DNA from 3 places in the Enterobacter sp. UNJFSC 003 genome. Region 3 is predicted to be linked to each of the others. Evidence: predicted binding sites of a transcription regulator. Region 3 holds the regulator's gene; each other region holds the start of a gene.
The links. Region 3 encodes LexA, which represses DNA repair genes until DNA is damaged. Its sites were predicted from a motif close to TNCTGTATGTACATACAGNA; they were not measured.
Positions count from the first base shown of each region.

Region 1 (6,003 bases), on a different contig from region 3:
ATGGTATTGATTGCGCCGGAACCCGGTGAAAGGCTGAGGATGATGGATGTCAGCAGGTAAGCGAACCACCACTCGAAGGTCATTTGAAACTCCCGGATCGTCTGTTTTTATGCCACAATACGCTATTGTTGAGTCATTTTGTGACCCGCTACGAAAAAACGATATTCCTTGGCTTACGGGGGTGGAAACCCGATGTTTCAGCAGAAAAAGGACTGGGTAACACGAGAAAACGCATTTGCTGCTTTCTCCATGGGACCGCTGACCGAATTCTGGCGTCAGCGTGAGGAAGATGAGTTTACGGGCGTCGGTGATATTCCGGTACGTTTTGTGCGTTTTCGCAATGAGAAAAACGATCGGGTGATCGTTGTCTGCCCGGGGCGTATTGAAAGTTACATTAAATACGCTGAACTGGCTTACGACCTGGTCCATATGGGCTTTGATGTTCTGATCATTGACCATCGTGGACAGGGGCTTTCCGGACGCATGTTGTCGGATACCCATCGCGGGCACGTGGATCAGTTCAGTGATTACGTAGATGATTTTGCCGCCTTCTGGCAGCAGGAAGTACAGCCGGGCCCGTGGCGCAAGCGCTATATTCTGGCGCACTCAATGGGCGGGGCGATTTCTACGCTGTTCTTGCAGCGTTATGAGCATCAGTGCGATGCCATTGCGCTCACCGCGCCGATGTATGGCATCGTCATTCGTTTTCCTGACTGGATGGTGCGTCATATTCTCGACTGGGCTGAGGGCCATCAGCGCATTCGTGAAGGCTATGCCATTGGCACAGGACGCTGGCGTGCGTTACCGTTTGCCATCAACGTGTTAACCCACAGCCGGCAGCGTTATCGCCGAAACCTGCGTTTCTATGCCGATGAACCGCGTTTACGCGTCGGCGGCCCGACTTATCACTGGGTGCGGGAAGGTATTCTGGCGGGTGAGCAGGTACTGGCTGGCGTCGGTAATGATGACACGCCGACACTTCTGATTCAGGCGGAAGAAGAACATGTGGTCGATAACCGCATGCATGACCGCTATTGTGAACTGCGCGCTGCTGCCGGTCACCCTTGTGAAGGGGGTAAACCGCTGGTCATAAACGGCGCGTACCATGAGATCCTTTTTGAAAAGGACGCTATGCGCTCGGTCGCGCTCAACGCCATCGTTGATTTTTTCAACAGGCATAACTGATTATTTTTTATACCAGAGGTTGAAATCCCTATGTACCAGGTTGTTGCATCTGACTTAGATGGCACGCTGCTTTCCCCCGACCACACCCTGTCGCCTTATGCGAAAGAGACCTTAAAACTTCTGACGGCACGTGGCGTTAACTTCGTGTTTGCCACAGGCCGCCACCACGTGGACGTGGGGCAGATCCGCGATAACCTGGAGATCAAAGCCTACATGATCACCTCCAACGGTGCGCGCGTACACGACACCGATGGCAACCTGATCTTTACCCACAACCTGGATCGCGACATTGCCAGCGATCTGTTCGGTGTCGTGCACAATAACCCGAATATTATCACCAACGTGTACCGTGACGACGAGTGGTTTATGAACCGTCATCGCCCGGATGAAATGCGTTTCTTCAAGGAAGCGGTATTTAATTATTCACTGTATGAGCCGGGCTTACTGGAGCCAGAAGGCATCAGCAAGGTGTTCTTCACCTGCGACAGTCACGAAGAGCTGCTGCCGCTGGAGCAAGCGATCAACGCCCGCTGGGGCGATCGCGTCAACGTGAGCTTCTCTACGCTAACCTGTCTGGAAGTGATGGCGGGCGGGGTGTCTAAAGGGCACGCGCTGGAAGCTGTAGCCAAGCGCATGGGCTTTGAGCTGAAAGACTGCATTGCCTTTGGCGACGGTATGAACGATGCCGAAATGCTTTCGATGGCGGGCAAAGGCTGCATCATGGAAAACGCGCACCAGCGCCTGAAGGATCTGCACCCGGAGCTGGAAGTGATCGGTACCAACGGCGACAACGCGGTGCCAAAATACCTGCGCAAACTGTTCCTTGAATAATCGTCATTTGGTTGTTTATTGTTCAGTTGTCAACTAAAGAGTTCGCTACAATGCCTGTCCTTCTTTCTGAGAGACAAGCATTGTGGCGCTACTCATTATCACCACCATCCTGTGGGCCTTTTCCTTTAGCCTGATTGGCGAATACCTTGCCGGTTCGGTCGACAGCTACTTCTCGGTGCTGATGCGCGTGGGGCTGGCGGCGCTGGTGTTCCTGCCATTCTTGCGTACGCGCGGGCAATCATTAAAAACTGTTCTGCTGTACATGCTGGTGGGCGCGATGCAGCTCGGCATCATGTATCTGTTCAGCTTCCGGGCTTACGTTTACCTGTCCGTTTCGGAATTCCTGCTGTTTACCGTTCTGACGCCGCTCTATATCACCCTGATTTACGACCTGCTCAGCAGGCGTCGTTTGCGCTGGGGTTATTTGTTGAGCGCTGCGCTGGCGGTGGTTGGCGCAGCCATTATTCGTTATGACAAAGTGAGCGATCACTTCTGGACTGGCCTGATGTTCGTCCAGCTTGCCAATATCAGCTTCGCCATCGGGATGGTGGGATACAAACGCCTGATGGAAACCCGCCCGATGCCGCAGCACAACGCCTTTGCCTGGTTCTATGTGGGCGCCGCGATTGTTGCTGTGGCGGCGTGGTTTATGCTCGGCAACCCGCAAAAACTGCCGACCACCCCGGTACAATGGGGCGTTCTGGTCTGGTTGGGCGTGGTGGCCTCAGGGCTGGGTTACTTCATGTGGAACTATGGCGCTACGCAGGTAGACGCCGGAACACTGGGGATTATGAACAACGTTCATGTGCCGGCGGGGCTGCTGGTGAACCTCGCCATCTGGCAGGAACAACCTCACTGGCCAAGTTTCCTTATTGGGGGAGCGGTGATTCTGGCTTCGCTGTGGGTACATCGCCGTTGGGTCGCTCCGCGCTCCGCACAAACGGAAGATGGTCGCAAGCGTGGTTCCGCGCTGAGCGAATAAAAGCTTCCGTCACCGGCTGGCGCTGTTCGCCATCGCGCACGGCAGAGTACAGCCGGCTCCACAGACCATCACCCAGGGTTTTGGTGACCACCAGGCCCTGGCGTTCAAAGCTCTCCACCACCCAGTGCGGCAGCGCCGCGATGCCCATTCTGGCTGCAACCATCTGAATTAACAGCAGTGTGTTATCTACGCTTTTCAGCTGTGGGCTAATGCCCGCAGGCTGCAAAAAGTGACGCCAGATATCCAGGCGACTGCGCTGTACCGGATAAATCAGCAGCGTTTCAGTGGCGAGGTCTTCCGGAGTAATGCGCGTTTTGGCCGCCAGGGGGTGATCCGGCGCCAGCACCAAACGTACTTCAAAATCAAACATTGGCGAATAGTGCAGGCCGCTGCGCGGCAAAATGTCCGACGTCATGACCAGATCCAGTTCGCCCTGCTGGAGAGAGGGCTGTGGGTCGAAGGTCACGCCGGATTTAAAGTCCATCTCAACCTGCGGCCACTTCTCGCGGAAGTTCTCAAGCGCAGGGGTCAGCCACTGAATACAGCTGTGGCACTCAATGGCGATACGTAATTTGGTTTGCTGAGGCTCATTGCAGGACTGCAGCGCGCTGGCAATCTGCGGCAGCACCTGGTTGGCCAGCTGCAGCAGAATTTCGCCCTGCGGCGTAAAGCGCAATGGCTGGCTCTTACGTACAAAAAGACGAAAGCCGAGGCGTTGTTCCAGCTCGCTGAACTGGTGAGAAAGGGCGGATTGGGTCTGGTGCAGCGTCGCCGCCGCTGCCGCGAGAGATCCGCAGTTCCGCAACGCTTGTAGCGTTTTCAGGTGTTTTATCTCGATCATGAAAGTCCTTCACTTCGCCATGAACATTTTGCGCTTGAGGAATATACAGTACCTGCCAATTATAGATGTGTAAACATCTGGACGTCTAAATAACGAATTTCACAAGGGGCTTATCATGACAATCCGCAATCACACACTCGGTTTCCCTCGCGTTGGACTACGTCGCGAGCTGAAAAAAGCGCAAGAAAGCTACTGGGCGGGTAACGCTACCCGTGAAGAACTGCTGGCGGTGGGACGCGAGCTGCGGGCCCGTCACTGGGATCAGCAAAAACAGGCGGGCATTGACCTGCTGCCGGTGGGCGATTTCGCCTGGTACGACCATGTTCTGACGACCAGCCTGCTGCTTGGTAACGTGCCGGCTCGTCATCAGAACAAAGATGGATCGGTTGATATCGATACCCTGTTCCGCATTGGCCGTGGCCGTGCGCCAACGGGTGAGCCAGCGGCAGCGGCAGAAATGACCAAATGGTTCAACACCAACTATCACTATATGGTGCCGGAGTTCGTAAAAGGTCAGCAGTTCAAGCTAACCTGGACACAACTGCTGGATGAAGTAGACGAAGCGCTGGCGCTGGGTCATCAGGTAAAACCAGTGCTGCTGGGGCCGGTAACCTACCTGTGGCTGGGTAAAGTAAAAGGCGAGCCGTTCGATCGGTTGAGTCTGCTGAAGGATATTCTGCCGGTCTATAAGCTGGTGCTGATTGAGCTGGGCAAACGCGGCATTCAATGGGTGCAAATTGACGAGCCTGCGCTGGTGCTGGAGCTGCCCCAGGAATGGCTGAACGCGTTTAAACCGGCTTACGACGCGCTGACTGGCCAGGTGAAGTTGCTGCTTACCACGTATTTCGAAGGCGTTACGCCGAATCTCAAGACCATTGCCGGGCTGCCAGTTCAGGGTCTGCACGTTGACCTGGTTCACGGCAATGATAATGTCGCTGAGCTTCACAAGCGCCTGCCGTCAGACTGGTTGCTCTCCGCAGGCCTGGTCAACGGGCGTAACGTCTGGCGTGCCGATCTCACTGAGAAATACGCCCAAATCAAAGACATCGTTGGCAAACGCGAACTGTGGGTGGCATCGTCCTGCTCCCTGCTGCACAGTCCAATCGACCTGAGCGTGGAAACCCGTCTGGATGCGGAGGTGAAGAGCTGGTTTGCCTTTGCTCTGCAGAAATGTGAAGAGCTGGCGCTGCTGCGCGATGCACTTAACAGCGGTGACACAGCGGCGATTACCGAATGGAGTGCGCCGATTCAGGCACGTCGTCACTCAACGCGCGTTCACAATCCGGCAGTAGAACAGCGTCTGGCGGCTATCACCGAGCAGGACAGCCAGCGCCAGAGCGCCTATGACGTCCGTGCCGAAGCCCAGCGTGCCCGTTTTAACCTGCCTGCATGGCCAACCACCACTATCGGCTCCTTCCCACAGACAACGGAGATTCGTGGCCTGCGCCTGGACTTCAAAAAGGGCAAGCTGGATGCGAATCACTACCGTACCGGCATAGCGGAACATATCAAGCAGGCAATTGTGGAGCAGGAGCGACTGGGTCTGGACGTGCTGGTGCATGGGGAAGCCGAGCGTAACGATATGGTGGAATACTTCGGTGAGCACCTGGATGGATTCGTCTTTACCCAGAACGGCTGGGTGCAGAGCTACGGGTCACGCTGTGTGAAGCCGCCGGTAGTTATTGGAGACGTCAGTCGTCCGCAAGCCATCACCGTCGAGTGGGCGAAGTATGCCCAGTCTCTCACCGACAAGCCGGTGAAAGGCATGCTGACAGGTCCGGTGACCATTCTCTGCTGGTCATTCCCGCGTGAAGACGTGTCCCGTGAAACGATCGCGAAGCAGATTGCGCTGGCGCTGCGCGATGAAGTAGCGGACCTGGAAGCTGCGGGCATTGGCATCATTCAGATTGATGAACCGGCCCTGCGCGAAGGCCTGCCGCTGCGTCGCAGTGACTGGGAGGCGTATCTGGCCTGGGGCGTAGAAGCCTTCCGCATCAACGCCGCGGTCGCCAAGGACGACACCCAGATCCACACCCACATGTGTTACTGCGAATTCAACGACATCATGGATTCCATTGCGGCGCTGGATGCCGATGTGATTACCATCGAGACCTCGCGTTCAGACATGGAGCTGCTGGAGTCATTCGAAGAGTTCGACTATCCG
Region 1 is NZ_JBAKHK010000015.1:55,360-61,362, forward strand. Features, by position in the region: gene rhtB (homoserine/homoserine lactone efflux protein) at 1-83, opposite strand, end outside; gene pldB (lysophospholipase L2) at 193-1,185, shown strand; gene yigL (sugar/pyridoxal phosphate phosphatase YigL) at 1,216-2,016, shown strand; gene V5P19_RS21320 (carboxylate/amino acid/amine transporter) at 2,099-2,998, shown strand; gene metR (HTH-type transcriptional regulator MetR) at 2,886-3,839, opposite strand; gene metE (5-methyltetrahydropteroyltriglutamate--homocysteine S-methyltransferase) at 3,955-6,003, shown strand, end outside.
Region 1: metR (HTH-type transcriptional regulator MetR) is a predicted target of LexA. The motif match lies at 3,871-3,890, and genes of this name have one in related genera.

Region 2 (6,003 bases), on a different contig from region 3:
TGCACTGGCGAACATGGTGAAGGCCGCGCAGAATTTGCGTCAGGCGTGATGAAGCATAAGCCCGGTACGGCGTCGCCGTCGCCGGGCTTTTTTCTGTTATGCTTTTTTACCACCGTACTGACGGAACCATTCCAGCATGCGCTGCCAGCCGTCATTGGCTGATTCTGCGTGATAGCTCTGGCGATAATCCGCGTTAAACGCATGTCCGGCATCCGGATAAACCACGATCTCGGCTTTTGCGTTTGCAGCCCGTAGCGCATGGCGCATAGTCTCAACGGTGTCGAGCGGAATACCCGTATCCTGCCCGCCATATAGCCCCAACACCGGTGCGTTTAGATCGGTTGCGATATCAACGGGTTGCTTCGGTGAGTTCAGGGTCTTTTCACCCACCAGTTTGCCATACCAGGCGACGGCGGCTTTAAGCTGAGGATTGTGCGCGGCATAAAGCCAGCTAATGCGTCCACCCCAGCAGAAGCCAGTCACCATCAGACGGTGTGGATCGCCGCCGTTGCGCGCAGCCCAGCTGGCAACATGGTCCAGATCGGCCAATACTTGCGCGTCCGGTACTTTAGAGACCAGGTTGCTAAATAAGGTGGGAATATCGCTGTAATCGTTCGGATCGCCCTGACGGAAATAGAGCTCTGGCGCAACGGCCAGATATCCCTCCAGCGCCAGACGGCGACAGATATCACGGATATGTTCGTGAACGCCAAAAATCTCCTGAACCACGACAACAATTGGCAGCGGACCTTCTGCCAACTTTGGCCGTGCGTGGTAAGCAGGCATATTTTCCCCCTGAGAGGGAATGGAGGTCTCGCCCGCAATAATGGCGTCTTCCGGGGTTGAGACGAGGGTTGAAGCATGCGGAGCCGCAGCAGGTGCAAAACCGGTTTTTTCAGTCATGGCATTCTCCGTACCAATGAGTTTATTAGCGCAAAGATAAATATAGACACCAGGTTAACGATCCACAGTGCCTTATACGGTCTATCTTTTGTGCAACACACATCGATACAAGCTTGTTAATGTGATGTAAATCACTTTTTTATGGAAATTAACTGCAATCATTTTCATTCATGGTGAGATGTGTCACGAAATTATGCTTAGTGCTTCTGTAAAGTACCGTTTTACTTCTTCTGACTAACCGACCCACAGAGGAGTCACCTATGTCTAAGTCTGATGTTTTTCATCTCGGCCTCACTAAAAACGATTTACAAGGGGCTACGCTCGCTATCGTCCCTGGCGATCCTGAGCGTGTGGAAAAGATCGCCGCGCTGATGGATAAGCCGGTTAAGCTGGCAGCCCATCGTGAATTCACCACCTGGCGCGCAGAGCTGGATGGCAAAGCGGTGATCGTCTGTTCTACCGGTATCGGTGGCCCGTCTACCTCTATTGCTGTTGAAGAGCTGGCACAGCTGGGCATTCGTACTTTCCTGCGTATCGGTACAACCGGCGCTATTCAGCCGCATATCAACGTTGGTGATGTGCTGGTGACCACCGCCTCCGTGCGTCTGGACGGTGCTAGCCTGCACTTTGCACCAATGGAATTCCCTGCAGTGGCTGATTTCGAATGCACTACTGCGCTGGTTGAAGCCGCGAAATCCGTGGGTGCGACTACTCACGTGGGCGTAACCGCGTCTTCCGATACCTTCTACCCAGGCCAGGAGCGCTACGACACCTTCTCGGGTCGCGTAGTCAGCCGCTTCAAAGGCTCAATGGAAGAGTGGCAGTCGATGGGCGTAATGAACTATGAGATGGAATCTGCAACGCTGCTGACCATGTGCGCAAGCCAGGGTCTGCGTGCCGGTATGGTGGCGGGCGTTATCGTCAACCGCACCCAGCAGGAGATCCCGAACGCTGAAACCATGAAGCAGACTGAGAGTCATGCGGTGAAAATTGTGGTTGAAGCGGCTCGTCGCCTGATCTAATTCCCCCTCTGAATGAAAAGGCCGACCTGTTCGGCCTTTTCTTTTTTTGCGTAGCGCTTCGCAGGAAAACCCTTCCAAACTGGACGTTTGTACAGCACAATTCTATTTTGTGCGGGTAATACGTTGATGCAGGGGGCATTGTGGATATCTCAATCCTGATTTATGCGGTGATTGCGCTGGTGGGCGTCGGAATGGGTTGGCTGATCTCCAGCTACCAGCACGCTCAGCAAAAGGCCGATCAGTTGGCAGAGCGCGAAGAGATGGTCGCAGAGTTAAGCGCGTCAAAACAACAGATTGCTCAAGGCGCGCATTGGCGTGACGAATGCGAGCTGCTTAACAACGAGCTGCGCAACCTGCGCGATATCAATACCTCTCTGGAGGCCGATCTCCGCGAAGTCACTACCCGTCTTGAGTCGACTCAGCTCCACGCTGAAGACAAAATTCGTCAGATGATCAACAGCGAGCAGCGCCTAAGCGAACAGTTTGAAAACCTCGCAAACCGCATTTTTGAGCAGAGCAACCGTCGCGTCGACGAACAAAACCGCCAGAGCCTGAACAGCCTGCTGACGCCGCTGCGCGAACAGCTGGACGGTTTTCGACGCCAGGTGCAGGACAGTTTTGGTCAGGAGGCTCGCGAGCGTCATACCCTGGCGCATGAAATTCGCAACCTCCAGCAGCTGAATGCGCAGATGGCGCAGGAGGCGGTTAATCTGACGCGCGCCCTAAAAGGGGATAACAAAACGCAGGGCAACTGGGGTGAAGTGGTGCTCACCCGCGTGCTTGAAGCGTCTGGTTTACGCGAGGGTTACGAATACGAAACGCAGGTCAGTATCGAAAATGATGCCCGCTCGCGCATGCAGCCGGATGTGATTGTGCGGCTGCCGCAGGGTAAAGATGTGGTCATCGACGCCAAAATGACGCTCGTGGCCTACGAGCGTTACTTCAACGCGGATGATGATTACACGCGTGAATCTGCACTCCAGGAACATATCGCTTCCGTACGCAACCATATTCGTCTGCTGGGCAGAAAAGACTATCAGCAACTGCCGGGGCTCCGCTCGCTCGACTATGTATTGATGTTTATTCCCGTTGAGCCTGCGTTCCTGCTGGCGCTGGACAGACAGCCTGAACTGATCACCGAAGCGCTGAAAAATAACATTATGCTGGTGAGTCCAACCACGTTGCTGGTGGCTCTGCGGACGATTTCAAACCTGTGGCGCTATGAACACCAGAGCCGCAATGCTCAGCAGATCGCCGATCGCGCCAGCAAGCTGTACGATAAAATGCGTCTGTTCGTGGACGATATGTCCTCCGTTGGGCAAAGCCTGGATCGCGCGCAGGATAACTATCGTCAGGCAATGAAAAAACTTTCTTCTGGTCGCGGTAATCTGCTTGCGCAGGCTGAAGCCTTCCGCAGTTTGGGGGTGGAGGTCAAACGCGAGATTAATCCGGAATTGGTTGAACAGGCTACAGAGCAGGATGAAGAGTTCAGGCTGCGAGAGGGCGCAGTAGAGCAAAATACTCGCAGTGAAGACAATGATTTAGCGGCGGAATTATCACCAGAGTCGTCGCCAGCGCGTTTCTTTCGGGGTGGTTGAATCGTAGGGCAAATGCGCCCAATCTGTTACACTTGACCGACATTTTACTTTACTGATTAGCAGGCTCTGAGATGGCTGACGATTCACAAGACACAACGCACTTTGGCTTTCAGACTGTAGCCAAGGCGCAGAAAGCTGACATGGTGGCCCACGTATTTCATTCCGTGGCGGCGAAGTACGATGTGATGAATGACCTGATGTCGTTCGGCATTCATCGCTTGTGGAAACGCTTCACTATCGACTGCAGCGGCGTACGTCGCGGGCAAACGGTTCTGGATCTGGCGGGCGGTACAGGCGATCTAACGGCCAAGTTCTCACGTCTGGTAGGCGAAACAGGTCGCGTGGTTCTGGCCGATATCAACGACTCGATGCTGAAAATGGGACGCGAGAAACTGCGTAACATCGGCGTTGTCGGTAACGTGGAATATGTGCAGGCAAATGCCGAAGCGCTGCCGTTCCCGGACAACACCTTCGATTGCATCACCATTTCGTTTGGCCTGCGTAACGTAACCGATAAAGAAAAAGCACTGCGCTCCATGTACCGTGTGCTGAAACCGGGCGGGCGCCTGCTGGTTCTTGAATTCTCTAAACCGATTATTGAACCGCTGAGCAAAGCCTACGATGCGTATTCTTTCCATATCCTGCCGCGCATTGGTGAGTTGGTGGCGAATGACGCAGAAAGCTACCGTTACCTGGCAGAATCTATTCGTATGCACCCGGATCAAGACACGCTGAAAGCGATGATGCAGGACGCGGGCCTTGAGAACGTTGAGTATTTCAACTTGACGGCAGGTGTCGTTGCGCTGCACCGCGGTTATAAGTTCTGAGTGGAGGTCTCCCGTGCCCTTTAAACCCTTTGTCACTGCAGGCATCGAGAATGTACTGAATGCTTTTCTGTATCGCGCACCTGCGCTGAAAGCTGCACGTCAACGGCTTAACGGAAAAGTACTGCGTATTGTTTTAAAAGAGTTCTCGACGCCGCTTGTGCTGGTCTTCAGCGAACGCCAGCTCGACGTTCTGGGGGAGTGGGAAGGCGAGGCCGACTGCTCGGTCATCACGCATATGCGCGTGCTGCCAAAATTGCGCGATCGCCAGCAGCTGACGGCGCTAATCCGTAGCGGTGAGCTGGAAGTTGAAGGCGATATCCAGGTCGTACAGAACTTCGGTGCGCTCAGCGATCTGGCCGAATTTGACCCGGCAGAACTGCTTGCGCCATTTATTGGCGACATTGCCGCGGAAGGCATCGGTAAAACCCTTCATGGCGGAACGGCTTTTCTGCGCAAAAGTTTTCTGCGCCAGCAGCGCTATGCAGCAGAAGTGCTGACCGAAGAATGGCGCATGGCCCCCGGACCGCTGGAAATTGCATGGTTTGCGGAAGAGACTGCCGCAGCCGAGCGGGCGGTTGATGCCTTAACCAAACGGCTTGAAAAACTGGAGGGCAAATGACGCCTGGTGAAATTCGGCGCCTCTATTTTATCGTTCGCACCTTTTTAAGTTACGGGCTCGATGAGCTTATCCCTAAAATGCGAATCACGTTGCCGATCAGAATCTGGCGGCGGATGTTGTTCTGGATGCCAAATCGCCATAAAGATCAGGTCTTGGGTGAACGCCTGCGTCTTGCACTGCAGGAGCTTGGCCCTGTCTGGATTAAGTTTGGCCAGATGCTCTCTACCCGACGCGATCTCTTCCCGCCGCAAATTGCTGATGAGCTGGCGATGCTTCAGGACCGCGTTGCACCGTTTGACGGGGCCAGAGCGAAGAAACAGATCGAAGAGGCGATGGGAAATATTCCCGTTGAAACCTGGTTTGATGATTTTGATATTAAACCTCTGGCTTCCGCGTCTATCGCCCAGGTGCATACGGCGCGCTTAAAGGAAAACGGCAAAGAAGTGGTTATCAAGGTCATTCGCCCGGATATCCTGCCGATCATCAAAGCGGACATGAAGCTCATTTATCGTCTGGCTCGCTGGGTGCCGCGTCTGTTGCCTGATGGACGCCGTCTGCGCCCGATGGAAGTCGTTCGCGAATATGAAAAAACGCTAATTGATGAGCTAAACCTGCTGCGCGAATCGGCGAATGCCATCCAGCTTCGTCGTAACTTTGAAGACAGCCCCATGCTGTATGTCCCTGAAGTCTATTCTGATTATTGCAGTCAGGACATGATGGTCATGGAACGAATCTACGGCATACCGGTCTCGGATGTGGTTGCGCTGGAAAAGCAGGGAACCAACATGAAGCTGCTAGCCGAGCGTGGCGTGCAGGTCTTCTTTACGCAGGTGTTCCGTGACAGCTTTTTCCATGCGGACATGCACCCGGGCAATATCTTTGTCAGCTACGAGCACCCTGAAAATCCGAAGTACATCGGCATTGACTGCGGAATTGTTGGCTCGCTGAATAAAGAAGATAAGCGCTATCTTGCCGAGAACTTCATCGCCTTCTTCAATCGCGATTACCGTAAGGTGGCCGAACTGCACGTGGAT
Region 2 is NZ_JBAKHK010000015.1:61,527-67,529, forward strand. Features, by position in the region: gene metE (5-methyltetrahydropteroyltriglutamate--homocysteine S-methyltransferase) at 1-49, shown strand, start outside; gene V5P19_RS21335 (dienelactone hydrolase family protein) at 97-903, opposite strand; gene udp (uridine phosphorylase) at 1,164-1,925, shown strand; gene rmuC (DNA recombination protein RmuC) at 2,066-3,523, shown strand; gene ubiE (bifunctional demethylmenaquinone methyltransferase/2-methoxy-6-polyprenyl-1,4-benzoquinol methylase UbiE) at 3,595-4,350, shown strand; gene V5P19_RS21355 (SCP2 domain-containing protein) at 4,364-4,969, shown strand; gene ubiB (ubiquinone biosynthesis regulatory protein kinase UbiB) at 4,966-6,003, shown strand, end outside.
Region 2: rmuC (DNA recombination protein RmuC) is a predicted target of LexA. The motif match lies at 2,003-2,022, and genes of this name have one in related genera.

Region 3 (6,003 bases):
CATAGCCTTTTGCCATAAAGGCCACTGACAGAACATCGTTAGGAATGCTGACGGCTATACCGGCACCTGCCGTCGCACGTGCGGTTTTACCTTTGAGAAAATCCAGCTCATCGGCAAGATCTTTCGCCGCACCCTGGAACTGATTAATTGAGCCTAACGGGTTGGTAATAATGTCGATAGGGGTAAGACTATCAACCACATCCTTGTAGTGATTGATCTTGTCGTTGATGGTATCAATCTCGTCCTGAAGATTGTCTTCATCAGTAACCTGCACGCCGACGGAAGGTAAAACGACCGTAACATCATCGTCCGGCTTTGCCTTTGCCAACAGTGCCGGGTTAATTAACGCTCCACTTCCGTAACTGCCTGCCGCTACGCCAGTGCCACCCATTGCGTCGCTACGCGACTCTGTCCAGGTATTGGCTGCTCCCGCCTGATTTGCCATAAAAAGGGAGACAGCAATGCTAACCACCGAAAATTTAAAATGTTTTTTCACAGTATGCTCGTCATATCGTTTGTTATGAAATAACCCCCGTCTGTTATCCCCCAGACGGGAACGAACTATTGCTGTGAATAAGTACAAAAAGACCCGCTATTTCCTTAAGTTAAATCACGCTAAGGCCTGTTGTAATATGTGACGGCCCTCAATATTTATAGAAGAGGAAATTATTTTCGCCCAGGTTTTCCATCGTGAGGACCAAAAAACTGGGGAGGATGGTCAACCCAGCGATCCTCTCGCGTAGCGGCATAGACTGGATTCAGTGGATAGTAGATGCGGTTGTGCTTTTTATTCGCCTCTCCCACGACCAGCAGGCGGACCTCTTCATCGGTATTGTTAATGAAGGTATGGCAGACACCCGTTCCGGCGGGAAATCCTACGCTGTCACCGGGTTCCAGCTTCCACAGATAGCCATTAATCCAGGCTTCAGGGTAGCCTTCCAGCACGTAGATAAACTCTTCTTCATCGCTTTCCGCATGGGGATAAGAGGTGCGACGCCCCGGCGGCAACCGCTCATGATGAATGCCAATGCGTCCCAGGCCCAGCTTGCGCGCCAGCGGCGCACCGATGGAAAACAGTTCATCGCTGTCGGGATAGGTTGAATCATCGGCGCCTTCTATGTCACGCCAGTGTCGAATGCAGTCAGGTCTTTTCATGGTGAATTTCCCGGATGGAGATGCGTCAGGTATAGCACAGGCTGGCGGATCTCGGTGTTTTTAGCAGAACATGATAAAGTGAGGGTTTTCCACCCTATAACATCCGAGGTGCTAAATGGATAAGTCCACAAAAGAGCTGTTGGCGCAGGCAGAAAAGCTGTGCGCACAACGCAATGTGCGCCTGACTCCGCAGCGCCTTGAAGTCTTGCGTCTGATGAGCCTGCAGCAGGGTGCCATAAGTGCCTACGATCTGCTTGACCTGCTGCGAGAAACCGAGCCACAGGCAAAGCCACCTACGGTGTACCGCGCATTGGACTTCTTGCTGGAACAGGGTTTTTTACACAAGGTTGAATCGACAAACAGCTACGTGTTGTGCCATCTGTTCGATCAGCCGACCCACACTTCGGCCATGTTTATTTGCGATCGCTGCGGCGTTGTGAAAGAAGAGCGTGCAGAAGGCGTAGAAGATATTATGCATACGCTGGCAGCCAAAATGGGCTTTGCCCTGCGTCATAATGTGATTGAAGCGCACGGGCTATGTTCAGCGTGCGTAGAGGTGGAGTCCTGTAGCCATCAGGACGCGTGTCAACACGACCACTCTATCGTCGTAAAGAAAAAGCCTCGCTAACACTCAATAATATCAGGCAAAAGAAAAGGCGGCTCATGGCCGCCCTCGGGGGTATTACATGATTACCAACGGTAATCGTTACGGGTTTCCCAGTCTTTCACTTCGGTTTCCGCTTTATCTTTCTCGTAACCGTAGCGTTCCTGAATTTTCCCGACGAGCTGATCGCGTTTACCTTCAATGACCGTCATATCGTCATCCGTCAGCTTACCCCACTGTTCTTTCGCTTTACCTTTGAATTGCTTCCAGTTGCCGCCGATTTCGTCTTTATTCATCATCGTGTCCTCATGTTAAGCGTCGTGTTGTAACGTCCGTCACGTTCATTTCTGCTGGACGTGATAATAATTGTAGATAAGGATGCGGCGATTGTTTTCATATTCGGAATCTTTAACCGTCACGATATATCGTGACCGGAGGGAAACCAGGTATTGTTGCGCCAGTGACGGTGCCAGATAAATGCCAGCGACAGGCCGCGCAAGGAGAGGAATACCGCCAGCGCCAGCCATAAACCGTGATTGCCGAGATACGGAAGCGTCAGCAGCGTCAACGCGAAACCGGCGGCGGCAACCGCCATACTGTTGCGCATCTCCGCCCCGCGCGTCGCGCCAATGAACATGCCATCCAGCAGATAACACCACACACCCACGACGGGTAAAATCACCTGCCAGATAAGATAATGGCTCGCCAGTTCACGAATCTCGGAAAGAGACGTAAGCAATCCAACGATCTGCCCGCCAAACAAGGCGTAAATCAACGCAAACGCCAATGCCACTAGCCCCGACTGACGGCAGGCAGCGCGCCATACCTCACGGAGCTGGCCGCTTTCGCGCGCGCCATACGCCTGCCCGGAATGGGCCTCGACGGCATAGGCAAAGCCATCCAGCGCGTAGGCGGTAAAGGTCAGCAGCGTCATCAGTACCGCATTCACCGCCACAATCTCTGGCCCAAGACGTGCGCCAAATACCGTCAGCGCCCCAAAGCAAAGCTGCAGTAAAAGCGAGCGCAGCATGATGTCGCGGTTAAGCGCCAACAGTTTGCGGATATTCCCGCGCCACGCGGATTTCAGCAGCGCAAGAGAGATACCGCGCATGGCCAATACCCGCCAGACCATCCATAACCCGATGATAAACGTGCCGTATTCCGCAATTACCGTTGCCAGCGCCGCGCCCCGCACGTTCATGTGCAGCCCCATCACCAGCCAGAGATCGAGCACAATGTTGAGGAGATTTCCCACGACCAGCAGAATGACGGGCGCGCGAGCATACTGCACGCCCAATAGCCAGCCCAGCAAAACCAGGTTCGCCAGCGATGCGGGTGCGCTAAGCCAGCGAATTTCCAGGAAGCGCCTTGCCTGCTCGAGCACGGCCTCGCTGCCACCCACAATATGGAGTGCCAAATCAATCAAGGGAGTGCGGAACAGAACGATTAAAGCCCCTGCGCCGAGCGCCAGGATTAGCGGCTGAACCAGCGCGCGCACCAGTCGAAGAGGATCTTTCGCACCATAGGCCTGTGCCGTAAGCCCCGTGGTGCTCATCCGTAAAAAGAGCAGGAGCATAAAGAGGAAGCTGGTTGCCGTTGCACCAATCGCGACGCCGCCCAGATAAACGGGGGAATCCAGATGACCAATTACCGCCGTGTCCACCAACCCCAATAGCGGTACGGTGATATTGGAAAAAATCATCGGCAGTGCGAGACGCCACAATGCCTTATCGGAAGTCGTCAGCAGTGACATGAAAGATACCGGGCGCGGAAAATGAAGCAGGCCGCGGAGGTTCCGCAGCCTGTCAGGAAGAGATTACAGCCATTCGCCGTTGCGGATGACGCCCACCGCCAGACCTTCGATAGAGAAGTTCTGCTCGCGCAAGTCCACAACAATGGGGGTGAACTCGTTGTTTTCCGGCAGAAGCTGGACAGTGTTGCCTTGTTTTTTCAAACGCTTAACGGTGACTTCATCATCTATGCGCGCCACCACAACCTGGCCGTTACGCACATCCTGCGTTTTGTGAACCGCAAGCAAATCACCATCAAGAATGCCGATGTCTTTCATAGACATACCGCTGACGCGCAGTAAGAAATCAGCGCTCGGTTTGAACATGCCTGGATCGACCTGATAGTGACCTTCAATGTGCTGTTGCGCCAGTAAAGGTTCACCAGCAGCGACACGGCCAATCAGAGGAATGCCCGTCTCTTCTTCAACCAGCAAACGAATACCACGTGACGCACCGGATACAATCTCAATCACGCCTTTTCGCGCCAGCGCTTTGAGGTGTTCTTCAGCAGCATTGGGTGAACGGAAGCCCAGACGCTGCGCGATTTCCGCCCGCGTGGGTGGCATCCCCGTCTGGCTGATGTGATCCCGGATGAGATCAAACACCTCTTGCTGCCTGGTCGTTAACGCTTTCATTCCGCCCCCTGGGTGTATATACAGTTATGCTGTGAGTATATACAGTCAAAGGCGATTTTGGAATCAAAAACTGCACAAAAAACCAGGGACTTAATTATTCCTCGAGGCTTATCGGAAATGTGACCAAAGCAACGTGACCCAGGTAATAACTGCCGTGATAATCGCCAACAACACGGCTGCGGAGCCCATGTCTTTTGCCCGACCCGAGAGTTCATGGAAGTCAGACCCAATTCGGTCCACGACGGCCTCAATAGCGCTATTGAGAATTTCCACTATCATCACCAGAAGTACAGAGCCGATAAGAAGTACGCGCGTAATCGCATCAACATCAAGGAAACAGGCGATGATAACCGCGACGATAGCGGCGACGCCTTCTTGTCGGAAAGCAGCTTCATTGACCCACGCGGCACGGAAACCTTTCCATGAATAACCAGCAGCTTTGATGATTCGGGTTAACCCAGTGGTATTATTGGCCATTAAAAGAACCTTTTATAGAAAATAGCGTCAGTAACTATAGTCGCGAAGCATTACGCAGCGGTCTGAAGTATGACGGGTAACAACAGAAATTTTGCGCGCTTTCTGTTATCCTTGCGCAGCAATTGCATTATTAACCAGAGGCTTTACATCGTTTATGTCCGGCTGGCCACGAATTTACTACAAATTACTTAATTTACCATTAAGCGTCCTGGTAAAAAGTAAGTCTATCCCAGCAGAACCCGCGCTGGAATTAGGGCTCGATACGTCGCGTCCTATTATGTACGTTTTGCCTTATAACTCGAAGGCAGACTTGCTGACGCTTCGCGCCCAATGTTTGGCGCATGATTTACCAGACCCGCTTGAACCGTTGGAAATCGACGGGACATTGCTGCCACGCTACGTGTTTATTCACGGCGGGCCGCGCGTGTTTACCTATTACACGCCAAAAGAAGAGTCGATTAAGCTCTTCCACGACTATCTCGACCTGCACCGCAGCAATCCGGATCTGGATGTGCAAATGGTGCCGGTTTCGGTGATGTTTGGTCGCCGTCCGGGTCGTGAAAAAGGGGAAGAGAATCCGCCGCTGCGCATGCTGAACGGCATCCAGAAATTTTTCGCAATCTCCTGGCTGGGGCGCGACAGTTTTGTGCGTTTCTCCCCTTCTGTTTCGCTGCGCCGCATGGCAGACGAGCACGGTACCGACAAGATCATCGCGCAAAAACTGGCGCGCGTGGCGCGTATGCACTTCGCGCGTCAACGTCTGGCCGCTGTTGGACCACGTCTCCCCGCTCGCCAGGACCTCTTTAACAAACTGCTGGCCTCAAAAGCGATCGCCCGCGCTGTTGAAGACGAAGCGCGCAGTAAGAAGATTTCACACGAGAAAGCCCAGCAGAACGCCATCGCGCTGATGGAAGAGATCGCCGCGAATTTCTCTTACGAAATGATTCGTCTGTCTGACCGTATTCTGAGCTTCACCTGGAACCGCCTTTATCAGGGGATTAACGTCCATAACGCCGAGCGCGTTCGTCAGCTGGCGCATGACGGCCACGAAATTGTCTACGTGCCTTGCCACCGCAGCCACATGGACTACCTGCTGCTCTCCTATGTGCTCTATCACCAGGGGCTGGTCCCACCGCATATTGCTGCCGGTATTAACCTGAACTTCTGGCCAGCTGGCCCGATTTTCCGTCGCCTGGGTGCGTTCTTTATTCGTCGTACCTTCAAGGGCAACAAGCTGTACTCGACTGTGTTCCGTGAATACCTGGGCGAGCTGTTCAGCCGCGGTTATTCCGTTGAGTACTTCGTCGAGGGAGGCCGTTCCCGTACCGGGCGTCTGCTCGAT
Region 3 is NZ_JBAKHK010000013.1:34,287-40,289, reverse strand. Features, by position in the region: gene traF (conjugal transfer protein TraF) at 1-496, opposite strand, end outside; gene V5P19_RS20195 (cupin domain-containing protein) at 667-1,155, opposite strand; gene zur (zinc uptake transcriptional repressor Zur) at 1,271-1,783, shown strand; gene V5P19_RS20185 (CsbD family protein) at 1,846-2,055, opposite strand; partial or broken gene V5P19_RS20180 (hypothetical protein) at 2,104-2,178, opposite strand; gene dinF (MATE family efflux transporter DinF) at 2,175-3,512, opposite strand; gene lexA (transcriptional repressor LexA) at 3,576-4,184, opposite strand; gene V5P19_RS20165 (diacylglycerol kinase) at 4,293-4,661, opposite strand; gene plsB (glycerol-3-phosphate 1-O-acyltransferase PlsB) at 4,816-6,003, shown strand, end outside.